Regions from separate parts of the Holdemania sp. 1001095H_141210_F2 genome, predicted to be linked through region 2. Evidence: a T-box and tRNA genes for the amino acid it is inferred to sense, from the RefSeq annotation. Region 2 holds a T-box; the other holds one or more tRNA genes.
What was found. A T-box is a leader RNA that pairs with one kind of tRNA and senses whether it is charged. The one in region 2 lies ahead of I2G61_RS15475 (valine--tRNA ligase), so its partner is inferred to be a tRNA-Val.

Region 1 (9,374 bases), on a different contig from region 2:
ATCATGCCCAGGGAAGGCATACAGTCGATGAGAACTACGTCATAGTGCTTCTTGGCTTCATTGATATAGGTTCTCAGCGTAAACTCCCGGCTCATGGCGTTGACCAGGCTCATTTCCAGCGCGGACAGCTCAATGTTGGCGGGCATAAGGTCTACGCCCTCGCTGTGGTGCAAAATGCCCTCATCCGTGGTGAATGGCTCATCCCGGATCACCTTTTCCATGACGGTGGCCAGGGTGGTGGGTAGGCTGTCTTGGTCTTGCCAGCCCAGGCAGGTGGTGAGGTCGCCCTGGGGGTCTGCGTCAATAAGCAGCACCTTTTTCCCCAGACGGGCTAAACCAATGCCCAGGTTCACCGTCGTGGTGGTTTTGCCTGTGCCGCCTTTCTGGTTGGCCAGCGCGATCACGCGGCCATCCCTGGGGCGGCTTCTCTGTTCCGGCATTTTCATGTCCTCCTTCTTCATAGATTTAGCCGCCCGTTGGCAAGACGGACGGCTATGTATGGGGGAACTCCGAAAGATGGGCATGAAAAAAGCCGCTTACTCTTGCTGAAAAGAATAAGCGGCTCATTAAGCTGCGATATGTAATTTTACATCTTCTTCACCGGGGAGCACATGGCTTTGAGCAGAAGTTCATCCAGGCAGCCGGTGTCCTGGTTTTCACGGAGCATAGTATTGCGCAGGTGGTTGAGGCTCTGAATCACAATACTGTTCTCGGCTGGGGTGAGGTATATCTTGAATTTCCGTTTTTTCATAGGGCGTTCCTCCTTTACGTTTTCATTATATATAGGAAGAACGCCGCACCGCAAATGTGCGATTTTCAATCAGAGAGGATTTGGTTGGCAGAGGTATGTATCAACATCTACCTTTAGTTTTTTCATTGCGGCGAGGATTTTTTCGTGCTCTTTACGACGCGGAACACGGACTTCTCTTTCCCAACCGGAATAAGTCGTTTGTCCTATTCCGATAACTTCAGCCATCTGCATTTGAGTAAAGGAAAGCTCCCGCCGCACCTTTTTCAAAAGTGAGGAGTACGGATAATCTACAAAGACAGTGTACTCATCCAGAAGTCTGCTGCGGTCAATCCCCAACACATTTGCAAGTGCCACCGCCGTACTGTGCTTGATGGGGTGCCGGTCATTCTCATACAGAACCAGCGTTGCGGGCACAACACCTACCTTTTCTGCCAGTTCTCTTGTAGTGAGGCCCTGGAATGTCCGGTGATACCTCAAATATTGGCCCGGTGTAGTACAGCCTTCGTCGCTTTGGTAATCAAAGGTCAAGTGAATCATGATCTTGCCTTTGGAATAGAGGTAAATCCCTGTGTGATTGAGATTACTATCGGTAATACAATATTTTAGTTCGCTGTTGCATTCAATGTAACAAACTTTTTAACATTCAGGAAAGTATTGCGCCGCTTTCGTTTATACTTCTTCCGCTTTAACTTCTGCTTCCCTCTGGAAGCTGTCAATAAACAGACTGAAGATCAGCTTATCCAGCCTGAAAATCTCATCTCCTTCGCTTTCTATGGAAAAAGGATTCCTTGATTGATTTCTGGATAACTATTTCTCGTTAAGATCAAGTCGCATCGATTTATCATGCCTGCTTAGCTTTTTCTTTGTTGCGGCGAAAAGATTATCCCCAATCACAAAAATGGCGGACCTGACATTTTTGATTTTCATGCCAGGGCGACAATTTCATGATATGCCAAAATGGACGGCATGCCGCCTGGCAGAGTTGTTTTTCATGATTTCTTCGAAATTCTCGTTATTCTTTTGCCTGTCCCTGATCGCAAGGGAAGTCAAAATGTTCAAAAACCCGATTGAGCCGCCGCGTTCGGCAACCAACGGCAATGCCCATCAGATCGGTTATGCTTCAGCTGCCAAACAGAATCTGATTATTCCTCATCATCCCGCGGATAATGGCGCAGCGCCGCTTTCATACTGGAAAGCATCGATGTCAGAAACTGATATTCAGCCGGCGAACAGTCCTTCAATTCCTCCTGAATGTCTTTCATATAAAAGGCAGTCAGCTTCGGTACGCTGTCCATGATCAATTCATCCGGCGTCACGTTCAGCGCCCGGGCAATTTTGATAAACAACTCCAGACTGACCTTGTTTGTTCCAGTTTCAATATGGCTGATCGTCGGAATGGATACGCCGACTTTTTCAGCCAGGACCTCCTGTGTCAGATTTAATCTTATCCGCGCCCGCCGGACCCGCTGCCCCAGCCGCTGATAATCGACACAATCCTTCTTTTCATCGCTCATAACTACCTCGCAAAAATCGTTTTCATGTTCTGATGATATTGTAACCGGATGCGAAAACGATTATAATGAAATAAAAGGCAATATTTGCTTTATACTTAAATTTATTCGATTTAAGTCAATTAATAAAGGAGATAAAATATGTTAGTCACCGCGGCAACCAATGCTGAAGAAGCCTACACGCTGTTAAATGAGATCGTCGGGATCGGCGATTTTACCAGCGCTGATCTCACTGATTTTCTAAGCCTGATCTCCAAACAGGTCGGCAAAAAAGAAAGGTCGATCGAAAATCTGACCAACGATTTAAAATATGGCGGTTACGGCGAGGAGGATCGGCTGGAAATGACGGAATTGTTGTTCCGCGAACAGACCATTCTTGAAAATCTGACGGAAGTCATTGCAGCCACAAAAGAAAAACTGGCCGTCTACGAAGCTTACGAAAAGAAAAAACAGTAACGCTTTTCTCCCGCTTCATCACGCTGACATTTCACCCCTGTCAGTCCGAACTTTTCCAACCGTGCTGCCCGCACTGGTTTTTATTTCTGCCTTGCCGGTTCCAACCTGTACGCTGCTTTTGCTTTCTTCCAATCCGTTCATTTCCATCGTTAAGCTCTGATAAAATGGGTCAAAGCTTTGAGGGTAATGAAATTTTCTGAATTTTTACCTTTTGCTTTCCTTTTATCGCTCCCCGCCGGCCGCCGATTTCATTATACGGGACTGAGAGTGAACCGCAACCTGAAGCTGTTCATTAAATTACCGTTAAAAATCAGCGTCAAAGGTTCATTGAAAATGGCGTTTTAAAAAGGAAAGAGAGCTGAATTTACATGCAAATTCCCGGAACTATCATTCGGATCAATCGGATGGACCAAGCGATAAAACTGACGGCTCTGGCATATCAATGCCACATTTCCGCCAGCTATTTAAGTCAGATTGAAACAGGAAAAGCACAGCCAGATCCGCAGATTCTGCAGCTGCTGGCGAAAGCGCTGGATTTGGATTATACGATAGATCAAGCCTGGCTGATCCCGGCGAAGCAAAAGTTGGAACATTTTGTCCGCAATGCATTGCTTCTGGATTTGGAGGCGGCGCAGAAACAGGCGCCGGCTTTACGCCGAATCCGGAAACGGTATCTCAATTCGCCTCTGGCCCTCGATTATCATCTGGCCTTTTTTGTTTATGCACTCATGACGAAAAACCTGCGCCAGATGGTTCAGCAGAAGCACCTGTTAATCAGCGTGCAGGATCGCTTTGATGAGGCGCAAAGCGCCCTGTTTGAGCTTGTCTGCGGGATCAGCGCGCTAAAGCAGGATTTATCGGAAGCAGAAACACATTTCAAGCAATGCCTGAAACGCAATCCAACTTCTCTGATGGGCGCATTGGGGCATTACTACACTTCCCTTTTTTATTCAAAAAAAGGGAAAATCTTGCTTGCCCGCGAACATTGCGACGCGGCTTCCCGCCTGTTTACGCAGACAAACTGTTATCCGTTTCTTATCTCTTGTCATATTCAAAGCGCGGCGATTCTCTCCCTGCAGGAGTTTGATCGGCCAGCCGCAATATTGACGTCAATTCTGGAAAGCAAAATGTTGAATCTGACGCCCGGAATGCGTTCCGCCATTCTCTGTACGCTGTGCTGGTGCTGTGTTAACCATCGGCACTACGAAAAAGCCGGTGCGTTTCTTTCACGTTTCGCCGATGTTTCCGATTCGAATGATGAAATGGATTTTCTGCGATGTTTTCTGCATTATAAAACCGGGAATATCGCAGGCATGAAACGTTTGGCGTCGGCGAAGGAATTTCGTTCTCAGCCATTTCAGGATCTGATACGAGTCATGAATGCTGTCGGCGATCAGGATCCGCATCGGGATAAGCTGTTGATCACCTTGTTAAAACATGGCCGAAGCTGTCTTGATCTGAATCAGAAACGTTTCTATCTGACGCTTTTGATCAATTACTATGACGAAAAGCACAAATATGTGAAAAAAAGTCAGTGCCTGCAGTGGCTTGCCGAGCTTCTGCAGGGATGGGAATAATAAGGAATACTGAATATTCCTGCATCGTAGCCGCACTCATTTCAGCATAAGCCTGAGCCGGCGAAAGGTTATCCCAATATCAGACAAAAGAACGCATTGATCAATGCGCCCTTCGTTCCGGTTATTCTTTTGTTCTGTTCTTGAGTACACTTATTTGAATTTACACGAAATTTGTTTAAACAAATTCCGGGCTTCCCGCTTATTGATCCAATACGACGCTGTTGCCTGCCACTCGGCCCGTCGTGATCGCTTCGGAAATTGCGTTGCCGCCCAAACGGTTGCCGCCATGGAAACCGCCGGTCACTTCACCCGCTGCATAGAAGCCCGGAATCTGGTTTCCGCTAGCGTCTAAGACGTGCGCGTCAAGATCAACTTCCACCCCGCCCATCGTGTGGTGGACCGCCGGCGTCCGCGGATTGGCGAAGTAAGGCCCGTGATCTTCGATCTTTGCGGTTTCGTTAAAGACTGTACGGCCGGTCAGCTCATCATAGCCCGCGTCGATCGCGGCGTTGTAATCATCGACCGTTTTCCGCAGGGTTGCGGGATCCATCCCGATCTGTTCCGCCAGTTCCTCAATCGTATCCGCCTTGTAAACCGCTCCGCGTTCGATCAAATCATCGACATGAATGCCGTAGGTATTGACATAGTTCTCATCTAAACGGCTGTTTTGATAGCTGCTGATAATATACATCATCCCGTTGGTCTGTTCCAACGTTGAAGCGCATAAAACGTCGCGGCGTTCTGACTCGTTAACAAACCGATGCCCTTCCTGATTGACATACATACTCGTCGTATCGCCGACATTGGTTGAGGTTTCGCCAGTCTTCGGATCGGCGATCAAAAGCTGAATCTTATCCATACCGACCAGATTCGCGCCCACAGCCTGCGCCATCACAATCCCGTCGCCGGTAATCGCCGGACTGTTGGTCGTCGGAACTGTCGGCCCCAAATCAGCCCAGATGCTGTTATACTTCACGCGCATTTCCACATTCGCGCCAAACCCTCCGGTTGCCAGAACAACCCCTTTGCCGGCCTTGTATTCATAAGGTGTTCCATTTGCGGACACCGCGCGGACGCCGATCACCCGGCCGTCTTCCATAATCAATTCCTCAGCCCTGACTTCCAGATCATATTCGATCGGGAAATTTTTCTTTTCCGCATCATTTTTCAGCACTTCGATAAAACCGATGCCGCTTTTATAGGTTTGAGACATGTTCGCACGCGGCCATAACGAACCAACGATCACGATTGACTTCGGTTTCCAGTCAAAGCCCATATCCCGCATCCAGGCATAGGTCTGCGGCGCTTTTTCGCACATTGACTGAATCAGTACCGGATTGCCGACATAATCACCGTCGACATAGGTCTGAAGCATATGCAAATAGACTGAATCAAACAAATGTTCCGCGCCAGACTTCTTATACTCGTCAAATTCCGCGGTCAGTTTTTCCTGCCAGTTCTTCATTATGTCATCCTTCGGCTCCATCGTGCAGTATTCCTCAACCGATTTGATCTGCCCTGCCGTCATGACCTGCGTCTGTTGATTTTCAGGAACAACCGCATTGAAATAGCCGCCGGAACGCATCGTATTGCCGCCCAGAGCCGCCGTTTTTTCCACAACGATAACCGATGCACCATTTTCAGCCGCCGCGTACGCAGCCGCAACACCGGCTCCGCCGCCGCCTAAAACGATGACGTCCGCTTCCCGCTGGACTAAATCTCCGGCTGTTTCCTCTTCGACTTTCACATTTTTCAGTGCTTCCGCGTCCCCGCCGGCCTGGGTAACTGCATCAGCGACCGCTTCGATGATCGCGTTGCTGGTCAAGGTCGCTGTCGCAACGGCATCGACTGCCAGCGACTGATTCTTCACGATTTCTTCCGGAATCCGCTGCAGCGGCAAGTCGGAAATTCCTTCGGTTTCCGAATGTTCAATGACTTCGATTTTCGTAATTTCTTTGTCTGTGAATGTGACCTCGACTTTCAGCTCGCCATTGCGCCCGGCGCCTGTCCCTGTGTAGGTGCCGGACGTGTAGCCGACATCCGTTCCCTTCGGATTATTGCTCGGTGCCGCTGTGCAGCCGGTCAGTCCAACTGCCAGCAGCACGCTGAGAAACAAAACAACGATTCTCTTAAGATTTGATTTTCTCATCTTACCCTCCCTGTGTGAAAGCGTTATCTTTCCCTGCTATCAGAGTACACGTTAAAGGGCCTTTAGAGTCAATCCCCCGCTGCTGAAATCTGATGTTTTCTTTGAAAAGGGCAGCCAGACCTGATGAATCCGCTCCTGTGTCGTACTTCGATGAAGCGTGGAAACCGTGCGTCCGATTGCGTCGCCGGCCAATTCCAGCTGATGTGCGTCCATGTATTGCAGAACATGCTGAAATAAACCGCAGTGCAGCAGTTCGCCAGCCTGAGCAGAAATTGCCGTATAAATACATCGTTGGGAAGGAACGTATTCCATCCCCCTCGCCTGAGGATCCAAACGCAGAAAATCAGCGTCTTCCTCCATAACGCACAGCCCTAACGCAAAGTTCTTATTCCCTGCAAGAATATCGTCCTTCGCAAATAAAGGCGTTGGCATCACAACCGGCATCTTTTCCGTCCATGTCTGGACGCGCTTTTGTATTTCAGGATCACCGATCAGCTGATCCTGAATCTGATAACAAAACCGGTACATCGCGGGACTTTCTTCAATCTGGCATTTCCAAAGCATCTCCGAAGCGGAGCGATGAATGTTAATCATCCGATCAGCGCACGCCAACAGCCGTTTGTTCCAATCCACCGCCGCCTGCAGCTCCCGCTTTTTATCCTCCAATCGTTTAGCGATGTCCTCCAAGGTGCAAAAGTTCAACATTTCCTTCGCTTCCTGTAAGGTAAAACCATAATTACGGTACATCCGAACCCGCATCAAAGCATTGATATCCAGCGCTTCATAGTACCGGTAGCCGCTTCCCTGATCAATTTTCTGCGATTGAATCACGCCTTCCCGCTCATAATAACGGACGGTTTCAGAAGAAATTCCCAAAAGTTTCGCAACTTCTCCAATCTTGTAAGCCATACTCCCTCCACAGTTTTTTTCCTTTATTTCCAAAACAAGCTTTATGTGTATTATATCACAAGATTGTTTATTAAAATCAACATCCTGAAACCCTCCGGTTTTAAGCACTTGGGTCTTCCTGTCTCTTCCTTATGCCGGCTGTGTCGCTCACGGCACGGTTTCCTCAAGCGGAGAAAGGGAAAGGAGAAAGACGAAAAAAGCTGTCTTGATGACAGCTTTACTGATTAATCATGGTGGACGCTAAGGGACTCGAACCCCTGACCCCTTCCACGTCAAGGAAGTGCTCTCCCAACTGAGCTAAGCGTCCGGTGCTTTAATATATTACCATTGATCCTTAAAAACCGCAACCCTTTTTTTACTGAAAATGTCAAAAAAGGAACATCCTGCAGCCTCCCCTTTTTCCCTTTTTCTCCCCTGATCAGGATGGATCCTGGCCGGGATTTTAAAACGACTGGAGAAAGTTAAGGGCGGGTATGCTATAATAAAGCATTGGAGGCGAACTCATTATGAATTTGCAGTTTTGCGAGTCAATTACAGGGAAGCAGCTGGACGATTTCACCCGTGCCAGCCGATGCAATAATATATATCAGACTGAAGCCTGGGCCAACGTCAAGAAGGAATGGACTTCAAAATTTGTCGGCATGACCTGCGACGGGCAGCTGTGCGGAGCAGCGATGATTCTGTTCCGCAAACTGCCGCTGGGCATGAAGCTGGCCTATATTCCCCGCGGACCGATCATGGACTACGATGATCCCCAACAGACTGCGTTCTTCTTAACTGCGATCCGGCGTTTCTGCGCGAAGCAGGGTGCGGTGGAATGCAAATTTGATCCCTATCTCATCATCGGCAGCTTTGACTTGGATCAAAAAGAAGCCGCCTGGAACGCCCGCAGTCCGATTCCGCAACAGCTGGCGAAGGCAAAAACCCATTTTGCGGGCTATACGAAGCTGATCAGCGAAACGGTGCAGCCGCGCTTTCAGCTTTGCTTTTCCCATCAGGAAAACTGGGAAGCCTGCTTTCCGAAGAAGACCCGTGAGAAAATTCATAACAGTTTTGCCAAAGGCATTCAGATCGAAATTTGGGGGATTGAGCATGTCCACGAATTAGCCGAAATGATCAAATATACGGAACAGCGTAAAAATATCCACCTGCGCAATGAGGATTATTTCCGCACGATCATGGAAAACTTCGGCGATCATGCCTGCATTCTGGCCGCTCATCTGGATTATGATCATGCGCTGGCACTGGTCGAAGAAAAGCAACGCGGTCTTTGTCAGCATCGAAACGAGCTGGACGAAAAAGCGAATAAAAAACGCGTACAGCTGGAAAAACAAATTGCCGATCTCGACGCTGAAAAGCTCAGGCTGCGCCAGCAGGCTCAGGAAGACGGCCGCGACATTTTGGTCAGTGCGTTGTTGTTAGTTCACGACGGCACGACCTGCGAGCTGTTGTATTCCGGCTTAAACGAGAAATACCGCCGCTATCTGGCTGCTTACGCACTGCGCTGCCGCGGCATTCAATGGGCCTTTGAACAAGGCTGCACGCGGTTTAACTTCGGCGGCGTGGAAGGCACGCTGGACGACGGGCTGTTCATCTTCAAGTCGTCGTTTTCACCTGAAATCGACGTCTATCTCGGCGAATTCAGTCTGCCATGCAAGCCGCTGCTGTATCCGATCTGGACCCAGCTTTTGCCCAAGGTTAAGGAATTACGCCGGCAATGGTTAAGGAGGGAATCGCATTGATCACCTGTAAACAAATTTCAGATGTGCAGCTGGACGCCTTTGTCAGCGCTCATCCCTACGGACATTACATGAAAACTTCGCTGTGGGCGAAGCTGCAGAAGCAGGATCAGCCGCATTTTATCGGCTTCTACGAGCAGGCACAGCTGAAAGGCACAGCGATGATTCTGGAGCGGAAGTCGCCAGGTATTCACTACTATTATGTTCCCTGGGGACCTTGCCTGAATTATGACGATCCCCAACTGTGCGAACAATGCCTGCGGGGATTGATTCAGCTGGCGG
Region 2 (9,374 bases):
CCAGCGGCGCGGACGGCTTCAGATTGTAATCGACGCGAACCTGACGGATCGTCTTGATAACGGAGATCAGCTGATCAACTTCCTCGTTATGGCTTAAGTCCAGACCTTCCACCGGCGTCGGCCAGGCCGCCAGGCAGCATGCTTTTTCGGTATGCGGCAGGACGCTGTAAATTTCTTCGGTGACAAACGGCATGAACGGATGAAGCAGACGGATGATCGCGCGCAGACAGACGATCAGCGTCGACTGGGTCGCCCGCTTGACCTGGGCATCCTCGCTGTTCAATCCAGCTTTGCTTAATTCGATATACCAGCTGCAGAAATCATCCCAGATAAAGCTGTACAGCTCGTTGCCGACCAGCGCGAACTCATACTTGTCCATGTTGGCGGTCACCGAGGCGATCGTTTCATTCAACCGGTTGAGAATCCAGGTGTCGGTGATCGACAGCGTGCTGAGGTCGATGTCCTCGAGCGTGAAATCCTCCGGCATATTCATCATGACGAAACGGGACGCATTCCAGATCTTGTTGATGAAGTTCCAGGACGCTTCCAGCTTTTCCTCAATGTAGCGCATATCCTGACCCGGCGTGGAATTGGTCGTCAGGAAGAAGCGCAGGCTGTCGACACCGTGCTTGGCGATGACGTCCATCGGATCGACGCCGTTGCCCAGCGATTTCGACATTTTGCGGCCCTGGGCGTCGCGGATCAGGCCGTGGATCAGAACATCCTTAAACGGCCGGGACTTTGTAAAGTAGCGGGCCTGGAACGCCATCCGGGCGACCCAGAAGAAAATGATATCATAACCCGTGACCAGTACGTCATTGGGATAATAACGTTCCAGATCCGGCGTTTTATCCGGCCAGCCCAGCGTCGAGAACGGCCACAGTGCGCTGGAGAACCAGGTGTCCAGAACATCCTCATCCTGATTCCAGTTCTCAAGATCCTGCGGCGCTTCCGTGCCGACGTAAATCTCGCCGGTTTCCTTATGATACCAGGCCGGGATCCGATGGCCCCACCACAGCTGGCGGGAGATGCACCAGTCCTCAATGTTTTCCAGCCACTGCGTGAAGGTTTTTTCAAAGCGCGGCGGATAGAAGTTGATCTTTTCCTCAGCCAATTCCTGATGCTTCAGAACATCCTCGGCCAGCGGCTTCATGCGGACAAACCACTGCTTGGAAAGCATCGGCTCAACGATGACGTCGGTCCGTTCGGAATAGCCGACCTGATGGATATGTTTCTCGATGTTGATCAAATTGCCTTCCTGACGGATTTTTTCCGTCAGCTGTTTGCGGCATTCGAAGCGGTCCATGCCTTCAAACTCGCCGCAGCGCTCATTCATCGTCGCATCAGGATTCATGCAGATGATCCGCGGCAGATGGTGGCGTTCGGCGATCGCGAAGTCGTTTGGATCGTGGGCCGGCGTACATTTCATCGCGCCGGTTCCGAATTCGATGTCGATGTAGTCGTCACCGATGATCGGCAGTTCGTCCCCATTCGCCGGATTGACGGCGTGCAGGCCGATCAGATGCTTAAACCGTTCATCGTCTGGATGCACAACGACGCAGACGTCGCCGAACATCGTTTCCGGACGGGTCGTTGCGACCTGAAAGCATTCGCCAGTTTCAACGACCTTGTAGTTGAACGTATACATCGCACCTTCGGTTTCCTTATGAATAACCTCGATGTTGCTCAGCGCCGTCTTGGCCGCCGGATCCCAGTTGATGATCCGCTCGCCCTGATAAATCAGGCCGTCGTTGTAGTAGTCGACAAAAACCTTGGCGACGGCTTTGCTTAAGCCTTCGTCCAGTGTGAAACGCTCGCGGGTGTAGTCCAGCGACAGGCCCATCTTCGCCCACTGCTGACGAATATGCCCGGCATATTCTTCCTTCCAGTCCCAAGCCCGTTCCAGAAATTTCTCACGGCCCAGATCATAGCGGGAAACGCCTTCTTTTTTCAGGCGTTCATCCACCTTCGCCTGCGTTGCGATGCCGGCGTGGTCCATGCCCGGAACCCAAAGCATGTCGTAGCCCTGCATCCGCTTGTAACGGGCGATGATATCCTGCAGCGTCGTATCCCAGGCATGCCCCAGGTGCAGCTTGCCGGTGACATTCGGCGGCGGGATCACGATACAGAACGGATCCTTGCTTTTGTCGCCGGCTGTAAAATAGCCTTCTTTGATCCAGTTGTCATAGCCCTGCTCCACATCCAGATGGTTATATTTCGGGGCCAGTTCCTTTTTCATCAGTTCTTCCTCCTGTTTTTTTATTTTCCTTCGTTGAACAAAAAAAGCGCCCTGCAACAAGGACGCTTGACGCGCGGTACCACCTTACTTCATCTTTGATCAAAGATGCGCTTTCACCAGTAACGACGGCATTCGGATTTTCCTACTTAAAATTCAGAAAATCAACTTCCGGACGACTGTTCACTGCTTCTTCTGACTCCCTTGCACCTTCCGGGAGCTCTCTGATTTCCCAAAGCCGCTACTTCTTCCGTTCAACGTAGATGGCTTTATTATAGGCATTGGATCTCCGCTTGTCAATCGAATTTCAACGAATTCCGACATCTCCGGAAAGGAAAAAAAGCTAGAATACATCGAAAAAGCAAACCAACGAAGTGATAGACGAAAAGTTCAGCCGCGCTTCTTAAAAAAACTGCGGACATTCCCGTTTCAGCATCGCCAGCGCGTTTTTCCAATACGTTTTTTCAACCTCCGATTCCATCGTGAAGTTCAGCTTATCCCTAGTCCAGTTTTCAGCCAGCGGACCGAAAGGTTCCGCCGGCACTTCGAAGCCCAGTTTCTCCATCACCGCTAAGGCAAACTCACGGAACGCCCCGCCGAAAGCCGTCATGATGTTGCCCTCTACGACGATCGGCTCAAAGCGGAAATTTTCTTTTTCCATAAACGGCAGATCGTCCAGCACTTCCTGATAAAATCCACCGCAGTAACAAATCCCATTTAACAACCCCGCCGCCGCTAATAACACCGGGGACACGGAGATCGCGGCAATCAAAATATCCGGCCGCTCCTTGAACCGGGCTAAAAAGTCCAGCTGGCGCTGATCCTTTAACACTTCCGGAAATTCGCTGATTCCCGGAAGAATCAGGCAGTCGATCTCGTCAAGGTTGACTTCATCGTAGCTGAACTCCGGCAGCACGGTAAAGCCTTCTTCCGTTTTCACCGGTTGATGATCCGCCGCGCAGACGATCATCGGTTTGCCCAATCCGACTAACCAATCGGTCAGGCAGCTGATCTCCTGCATGCAAAACGCCCGGTAGATCATGACCGCTGTTTTTTTCATTCAATACCCCTCCCTTACCTTGTTTACTTCACTGTATCTGAATTTCAGCTGAATCGCAAGCTATTTCCTTCTTTTCGTTCTTGTTAAAAAGACAGATAACTCCGGTTTTGTTCTGATATTACTCAAATCCAGAAAAAAAGGACTGTGTCCAGTCCTCCTTACAACCATGATTGACAGCTTGCAGATTGGCCACTTACAGCGGCAGCAGGATCAGCGTCTTTTCCTCCAGCGGCTTGTTGTGATTGACGGCGATCAACTGCTTTTCATTCACCCCGTAGCGTTGGGCAATCGAAGCATAGGTATCGTTGATCTGTGCCAGCATGTACCGGCTGGTCACGATGACATTCTCCGCGTCGTCAAACAAATCTTCGATTTCTCCGACGTCCTCGTTGACGGCCGCTTCCGCCGGATCGTTCGTTTCTTCGTCCATGACCGTATTTTCTTTGACAGCCGGCCCTTCCGCAGCCAGCGCTTTTTCCTCCTGCACAGATGCCGCAGCCGGAAGGATCGGTGCTGCAGCGGCAGCCGGCTCTTCAGTGACCGACGGAGTCAGCGCTGTGGGTTCCGCCGCTGGCTGTGTAATCTCCGGCAGCGGGGTTGGCTCCGACTCTCGTTTCTCCGGCTGAGTTTCCAGAATTGCGGTTGCCCTTTCCTCTTTCATGCCGTATACATTCAGATAGATTGTCACAATCATCCCGCGGGCTTCGATCCGGGCGTCGTAATGATGCAGCCGGATCCGGAATTGTGACGGTTCCTGCAGCTTATCCAAGGGCGCCAGAACGTCCAGCGTGATTTCTTCGTTCAGCGGATAAGCGCCCTGTTCATCGGCCGCCTGCCCCTTGACCCATAAGGAGCCTAAAGCCCGGATCCCGTCGGCTTCAGTATGATATTGAATCTCGTTGGTGATCTGGCATTGCAGAATTTGATCGACCGGACGGCTGAGCTCCAGTCGTTTCTCAATTTTCATTGGTTTCATCTATGGTTCCTCCCCAGCATTCCTGCTTCAATTTCAGTGTATGCCAAACCGAGGAAAATATGAAAAAAGCCCGAATCACTCGGATTCAGGCTCTTCTGGATTGAATAAGGCGTCAATCGCTTCCAGCAGTTCTTCCCGGCCCTGCTTCGTGATGGAAGAGAACGGAATGATCGCTTCCGGCGCACAGGCCAGAGCCTTGGCGATAACGTTGATCTGTTTGCTTTGCTGAGAGCGCGGCACTTTGTCCAGTTTCGTCGCGGCAACCACAAACGGAATTTCATAATAACGGGCGTAGTCCGCCATCGTGATATCATCCTCCGTCGGCGCGTGCCGCATATCGACTAAGAGAATCAGACCTTTTAGCTGTGAACGGCTGGAGAAATAGTCCTCCATCATCTCGCCGAACTGGATCAGCATCTGCTTGGACGCGTTGGCAAACCCATAGCCCGGCACATCGACGAACATGAAGCGGTGATCAATATCAAAGAAATTCAACAACCGTGTCTTGCCCGGGGTGTTGCCGACATAGGCCAGCGCCTTGCGGCCGCACAGCGTGTTGATCAGCGAGGACTTGCCGACGTTGCTGCGGCCGGCCAGCACGATCTCCGGCAGTTCGCTTTCAGGCCAGTGTGCCTTGGACGGCGCGCTGACGACAAGCTCGGCTTCCCTGATCTCCATTTAGCGAACCAGCGCTTCCTGGATAACCTGGTCGACCGTTTCGACCGGAATGAAATGAATGTCATTCTTAACAATTTCCGGAACTTCGTCAAGATCCTTGACGTTATTCTTCGGAATGATGACCGTCGAGATGCCGCTGCGGTGTGCCGCCAGCGATTTCTCACGCAGACCGCCGATCGGCAGCACGTTGCCGCGCAGCGTGACTTCACCCGTCATCGCCAGATTCGCATGAACCGGCATCCGGGTGATCGCGGAAACCAGTGCCGTAGTCAGCGTGACGCCGGCGCTCGGCCCATCCTTCGGCACTGCGCCTTCCGGACAATGGATGTGGATATCGTGTTTATCGAAGAAAGCCGGATCAATCTTGAATTCGACGGCTTTGCTTTTGACATAGTCCAGCGCGATTTCCGTCGATTCCTTCATGACGTCGCCCAGCTGACCGGTAACGATGAGTTTGCCCTTCCCGTCGAAGTAAGTTACCTCAACCGGCAGAATATCGCCGCCGAAGGACGTATAGGCCAGACCGGTTACCACGCCGATCTGATCTTTTTTCTCCTTGACGCCGTATTCAAATTTTTCTTTGCCCAGCCATTCCACGATCAGCTTCTTCGTGATCTTGACCGAACGCTTGCCATCCTTCATGATCGCCAGGACGCTCTTGCGGCACAGCGAAGCAATCACCCGCTCCAGCTGACGCACGCCGGCTTCCCGGGTGTAATGACGGATCAGATAAATCAGCTCTTCTTCGCCCAATTTAAACTGACTCGGCTTCAGGCCGTTGATTTCAGCCTGCTTCGGAATCAGATGTTCCTTAGCGATGCTGACCTTTTCCACCTCGGTGTATGAGGACAGCTCGATGATTTCCAAACGGTCGCGCAGCGCCGCCGGAATTGTGTCGAGCGTGTTGGCCGTCGCGATAAACATGACCTTCGACAGATCGTACGGTTCTTCCAGATAGTTATCGGAGAACAGCTTGTTCTGTTCCGGATCCAGCACTTCCAGCATCGCGCTGGACGGATCGCCCTTGTAATCGCTGGCCATCTTGTCGATTTCGTCGATCAGGAACACCGGATTGACGACGCCGGCCTTCTTCATCCCCTGGATGATCCGGCCCGGCAGCGAGCCTAAATACGTCCGGCGGTGACCGCGGATTTCAGCTTCATCGCGCACGCCGCCCAGCGATGCCTTGACAAACTTCCGATCCAGCGCTCTGGCCACGGACTTCGCCAGCGACGTCTTGCCGACGCCCGGCGGCCCGACCAGACACAGAATCGGCGCGTTCAGCGAATGAGTCATCTGTTTGACAGCCAGATATTCCATGATCCGGTCTTTGACCTTTTCCAAACCGAAATGATCCTCATCCAGGCGCTGCTGCACCAGCTTGAGGTCTTCGTTATCTTCGGTTTCCTGCCACCACGGCACGCCTAAGAGCCAGTCGAGATAAGTCCGCACAACCCCGGCTTCCCCGGATGCCCCCGGCAGCATTTCATACCGCGCCAGTTCTTCCCGGGCCTTTTCCTTGATCGCTTCCGGATACGGGTTTTCCTCGATCATCCGGCGCAGTTCCTCGGAATCGTCGCTCTGATTGGACACATCGCCCAGTTCTTCTTTAATCGCGCGGAGCTTCTCGCGCAGATAATATTCCTTTTGCGATTCGTCGATCCGCTCCTTGACTTTTTCATTGATGTTGTTTTCAATGTCGGACAGCTGCTTTTCTTTTTCCAGCTCCTGGATGATCATCATCAGCCGTTCGTTGACATTCAACGTTTCCAGCAGCACCTGCTTCTTTTCCAAAGGCAGCGGGAAATACTGCGCGAACTGATCGGACAGCGTCGGGGCGGAAACGCCCTTGGTCAGCTGCGCGATGATCTCCGGCGGGAAATTGTTGGCGCTGGATGCGATGTTTTCGAATTCCTTGGCCACCCGGCGGATCAAAGCCATCTCTTCGAGATTATCGCCGGCTTCATCCGCGACCGGCAGCACCGTCGCCATAAACATTTTGTCCTCGTCCTGAATCGAAACAAGCTTTGCCCGTTCCAGGCCGCTGAAGGTAATCCGCATAAAGCCTTCTTTACGGCGAATGTTTTTGATCCGGCACAGCGTGCCAAAGGTGTAGAGATCTGAAGGAGCAGGATTGTCAACCATGATGTCTTTCTGGCAGACGAGCCAGACATGACCATCGAACTTTTCTTCTGCTTCCTCAACGGCACGAATGCTCTTTTCCCGGCCGACCTCAATCATGATGTCCTGCTGGGGAAAAACAATGATTCCTCGTGTAGCGATGACCGGAACACTGATTTCCATTTTTTCGTTGTTCATTGACACCCTCCTTGTCTGAAATAGTACGTGTTATAAAGGTCAAAAAAGACGCGAAGCGTCTTATTTGTTGGTGGAATCCTTAATCAGGTCCAGCGCCTTGCGCAGCCGGACGTCGTAGGAGATCGAAGACGCCGGAATCAGTTCCTTGACCTTCTCTTTTTCCATATTGTACTGAGAGGCGATCAGGCCGTATTCCGTATCAATATCTTCCTCGCCGACTTCCAGATTTTCCTGCGTCGCAATCGCGTCCAGAACTAAGCGCAGCTTGACTTTGCTTTCAGCGTCCTTCGCCATCTGTTCGCGCAGCGTTTCCTCGCTCTGCCCGGTGATCTGGAAGAACTGCGTTAAGGAAATACCCTGCTGCTGCAGACGGTTGGCGTAATCCTGAATCATATCGTCCGTTTCATTCTTGATCATGACTTCCGGAATTTCCACTTCGCAGGCGTCGACGACCGTGCTGATCAGCTTGTTGGTCGCTTCGTTTTCCGCGTTCTGCCGCTTCTGTTCTTCCTGGTTCTTGCGGATCAGCGCTTTTAAGTCGTCCATGGTTTCCACATCCGGAGCGTTGACGTCCTTCGCGAGATCGTCGTTCAGCTCCGGCAGCACCTTCGCTTTGATTTCGTGAACCGTAACCTTGAAGACAACCGGCTGTCCAGCCAGCTCAGCAGCCTGATAGTTTTCCGGGAACGTGACGTTGATGTCCTTCGTTTCTTCCTTCTTCATACCGATGAGCTGTTCTTCAAAGCCCGGGATGAAGCTGTTGGAACCGATCTCCAGCGGATAGTTTTCGCCCTTGCCGCCTTCAAACGCAACGCCGTCCTTGAAACCTTCAAAGTCGATGACCGCGGTGTCGCCGTTTTCGACTTCGCCGTCTTCCTTCACTTCCAGCTCGGCGAAGTTTTCCTGGATCCGCTTCAGTTCCGCTTCCACTTCTTCCTCGCTGACTGAAGTTTCTTCTACTTCGTAAGCTAAACCTTTATATTCGCCCAGCTTGACTTCCGGCTTGATCGCGAACGTAAAGCTCATCGTCGCGGCTTCCTCGCTGATTTCCTCAACGTTCAGCTCCGGCCGGGAGATCGGCCACAGTTTGTGCTCTTCGATGCCCGCGTCCAGCAGACCCTGCGCGCAATGCTCGACGGCTTCCAGCATAATCTTCTGAGCCGGAACATATTTTTTCGCCATGGCAGCTGGGACAGAACCCTTTCTGAAACCCGGGATTTCCAGTTCTTTCGCTAATTTATTAAAAGCTTTTTTCTGAGCCGTTTTCCAGTTTTCACCCTCAATGGTGACTTTCAGTTCGCCTGTTGATTTTTCTTTTAGTGTCCAAGTTGACATAAACTTCTTTGTCCTCCTTATGTCTAGCCTTTCTATTATAACAAAAGTTATCTGAATTTCAAATAAATTGGCTTTTTAAATCGAATAAATTGACATTTTCAAGCTGATGCCGGGACGCGAACTGACGCCAGCCCTCCTCATCATGCATACTGCAGTATACGAGATGAACGCAGCTGGCCGCAAGCGATATGCCCTCCGCTTCTTCAAAGCCCAGCGGCAGCGCCAGATACGCCTCGCGGATCAACACCTGCTCGCACAGATTAAATAAGGAAGGGTTTTCGTTTTCCAGCCATTCGCCGATCAACGCGCGGGCCAAAAGAAAGCCGTCGCTTTCCGCCGCCCCTTCCTGGTAACGGGGAATAAACGTATAGCCTATCCCATCCCGGTTCAGCGTCAGCTCCTCGCTGATCTGTTGATCGATCAGCGAATCGATCAGCAGCGCCGAAGCGAGCGGATCAGGATCGGTTTCCAGATACGCGCGGACCAAATCCAGGCAGGAGCGCAGATTCATCCCATGCAGCGCGTCGACCGCCCGCAGCTGCTGCTCGCGATCGCCTTTCAGGCTCTCCTCTATCTCCTCCAGGCTCATCACCCCAACGCCCGGCTTGCGGTTTTCCGCCGCGATTAAGCGCAGCTGCCGATCAAAATCCTGCAGCGCCGGCAGCACGTCGGAAGGCACATAGGGCATCGCCAGCTCCGTATCCACCTTCGTGCGGGCTTCCTGAATGCGGCCCTGGCGGATCAGCTGTGCGATTTCTTCAAGACATTCC

Region 1: it encodes a tRNA-Val, which carries the amino acid that the T-box ahead of I2G61_RS15475 (valine--tRNA ligase) is inferred to sense. The anticodon was not compared.

What each region holds. Positions count from the first base shown of each region.
Region 1 covers NZ_JADNPO010000007.1:2,250-11,623, reverse strand. Annotated here, with positions in the region: gene I2G61_RS06165 (ParA family protein) at 1-440, opposite strand, end outside; gene I2G61_RS06160 (hypothetical protein) at 587-751, opposite strand; gene I2G61_RS06155 (helix-turn-helix transcriptional regulator) at 821-1,288, opposite strand; gene I2G61_RS06150 (helix-turn-helix domain-containing protein) at 1,894-2,265, opposite strand; gene I2G61_RS06145 (hypothetical protein) at 2,404-2,718, shown strand; gene I2G61_RS06140 (helix-turn-helix domain-containing protein) at 3,123-4,295, shown strand; gene I2G61_RS06135 (FAD-dependent oxidoreductase) at 4,495-6,444, opposite strand; gene I2G61_RS06130 (MerR family transcriptional regulator) at 6,496-7,353, opposite strand; tRNA gene I2G61_RS06125 (tRNA-Val) at 7,585-7,660, opposite strand; gene I2G61_RS06120 (peptidoglycan bridge formation glycyltransferase FemA/FemB family protein) at 7,860-9,095, shown strand; gene I2G61_RS06115 (peptidoglycan bridge formation glycyltransferase FemA/FemB family protein) at 9,092-9,374, shown strand, end outside.
Region 2 covers NZ_JADNPO010000042.1:515-9,888, forward strand. Annotated here, with positions in the region: gene I2G61_RS15475 (valine--tRNA ligase) at 1-2,239, opposite strand, end outside; T-box leader at 2,295-2,503, opposite strand; gene I2G61_RS15480 (DJ-1/PfpI family protein) at 2,640-3,296, opposite strand; gene I2G61_RS15485 (LysM peptidoglycan-binding domain-containing protein) at 3,490-4,272, opposite strand; gene yihA (ribosome biogenesis GTP-binding protein YihA/YsxC) at 4,348-4,950, opposite strand; gene lon (endopeptidase La) at 4,951-7,269, opposite strand; gene tig (trigger factor) at 7,330-8,604, opposite strand; gene I2G61_RS15505 (hypothetical protein) at 8,663-9,374, opposite strand, start outside.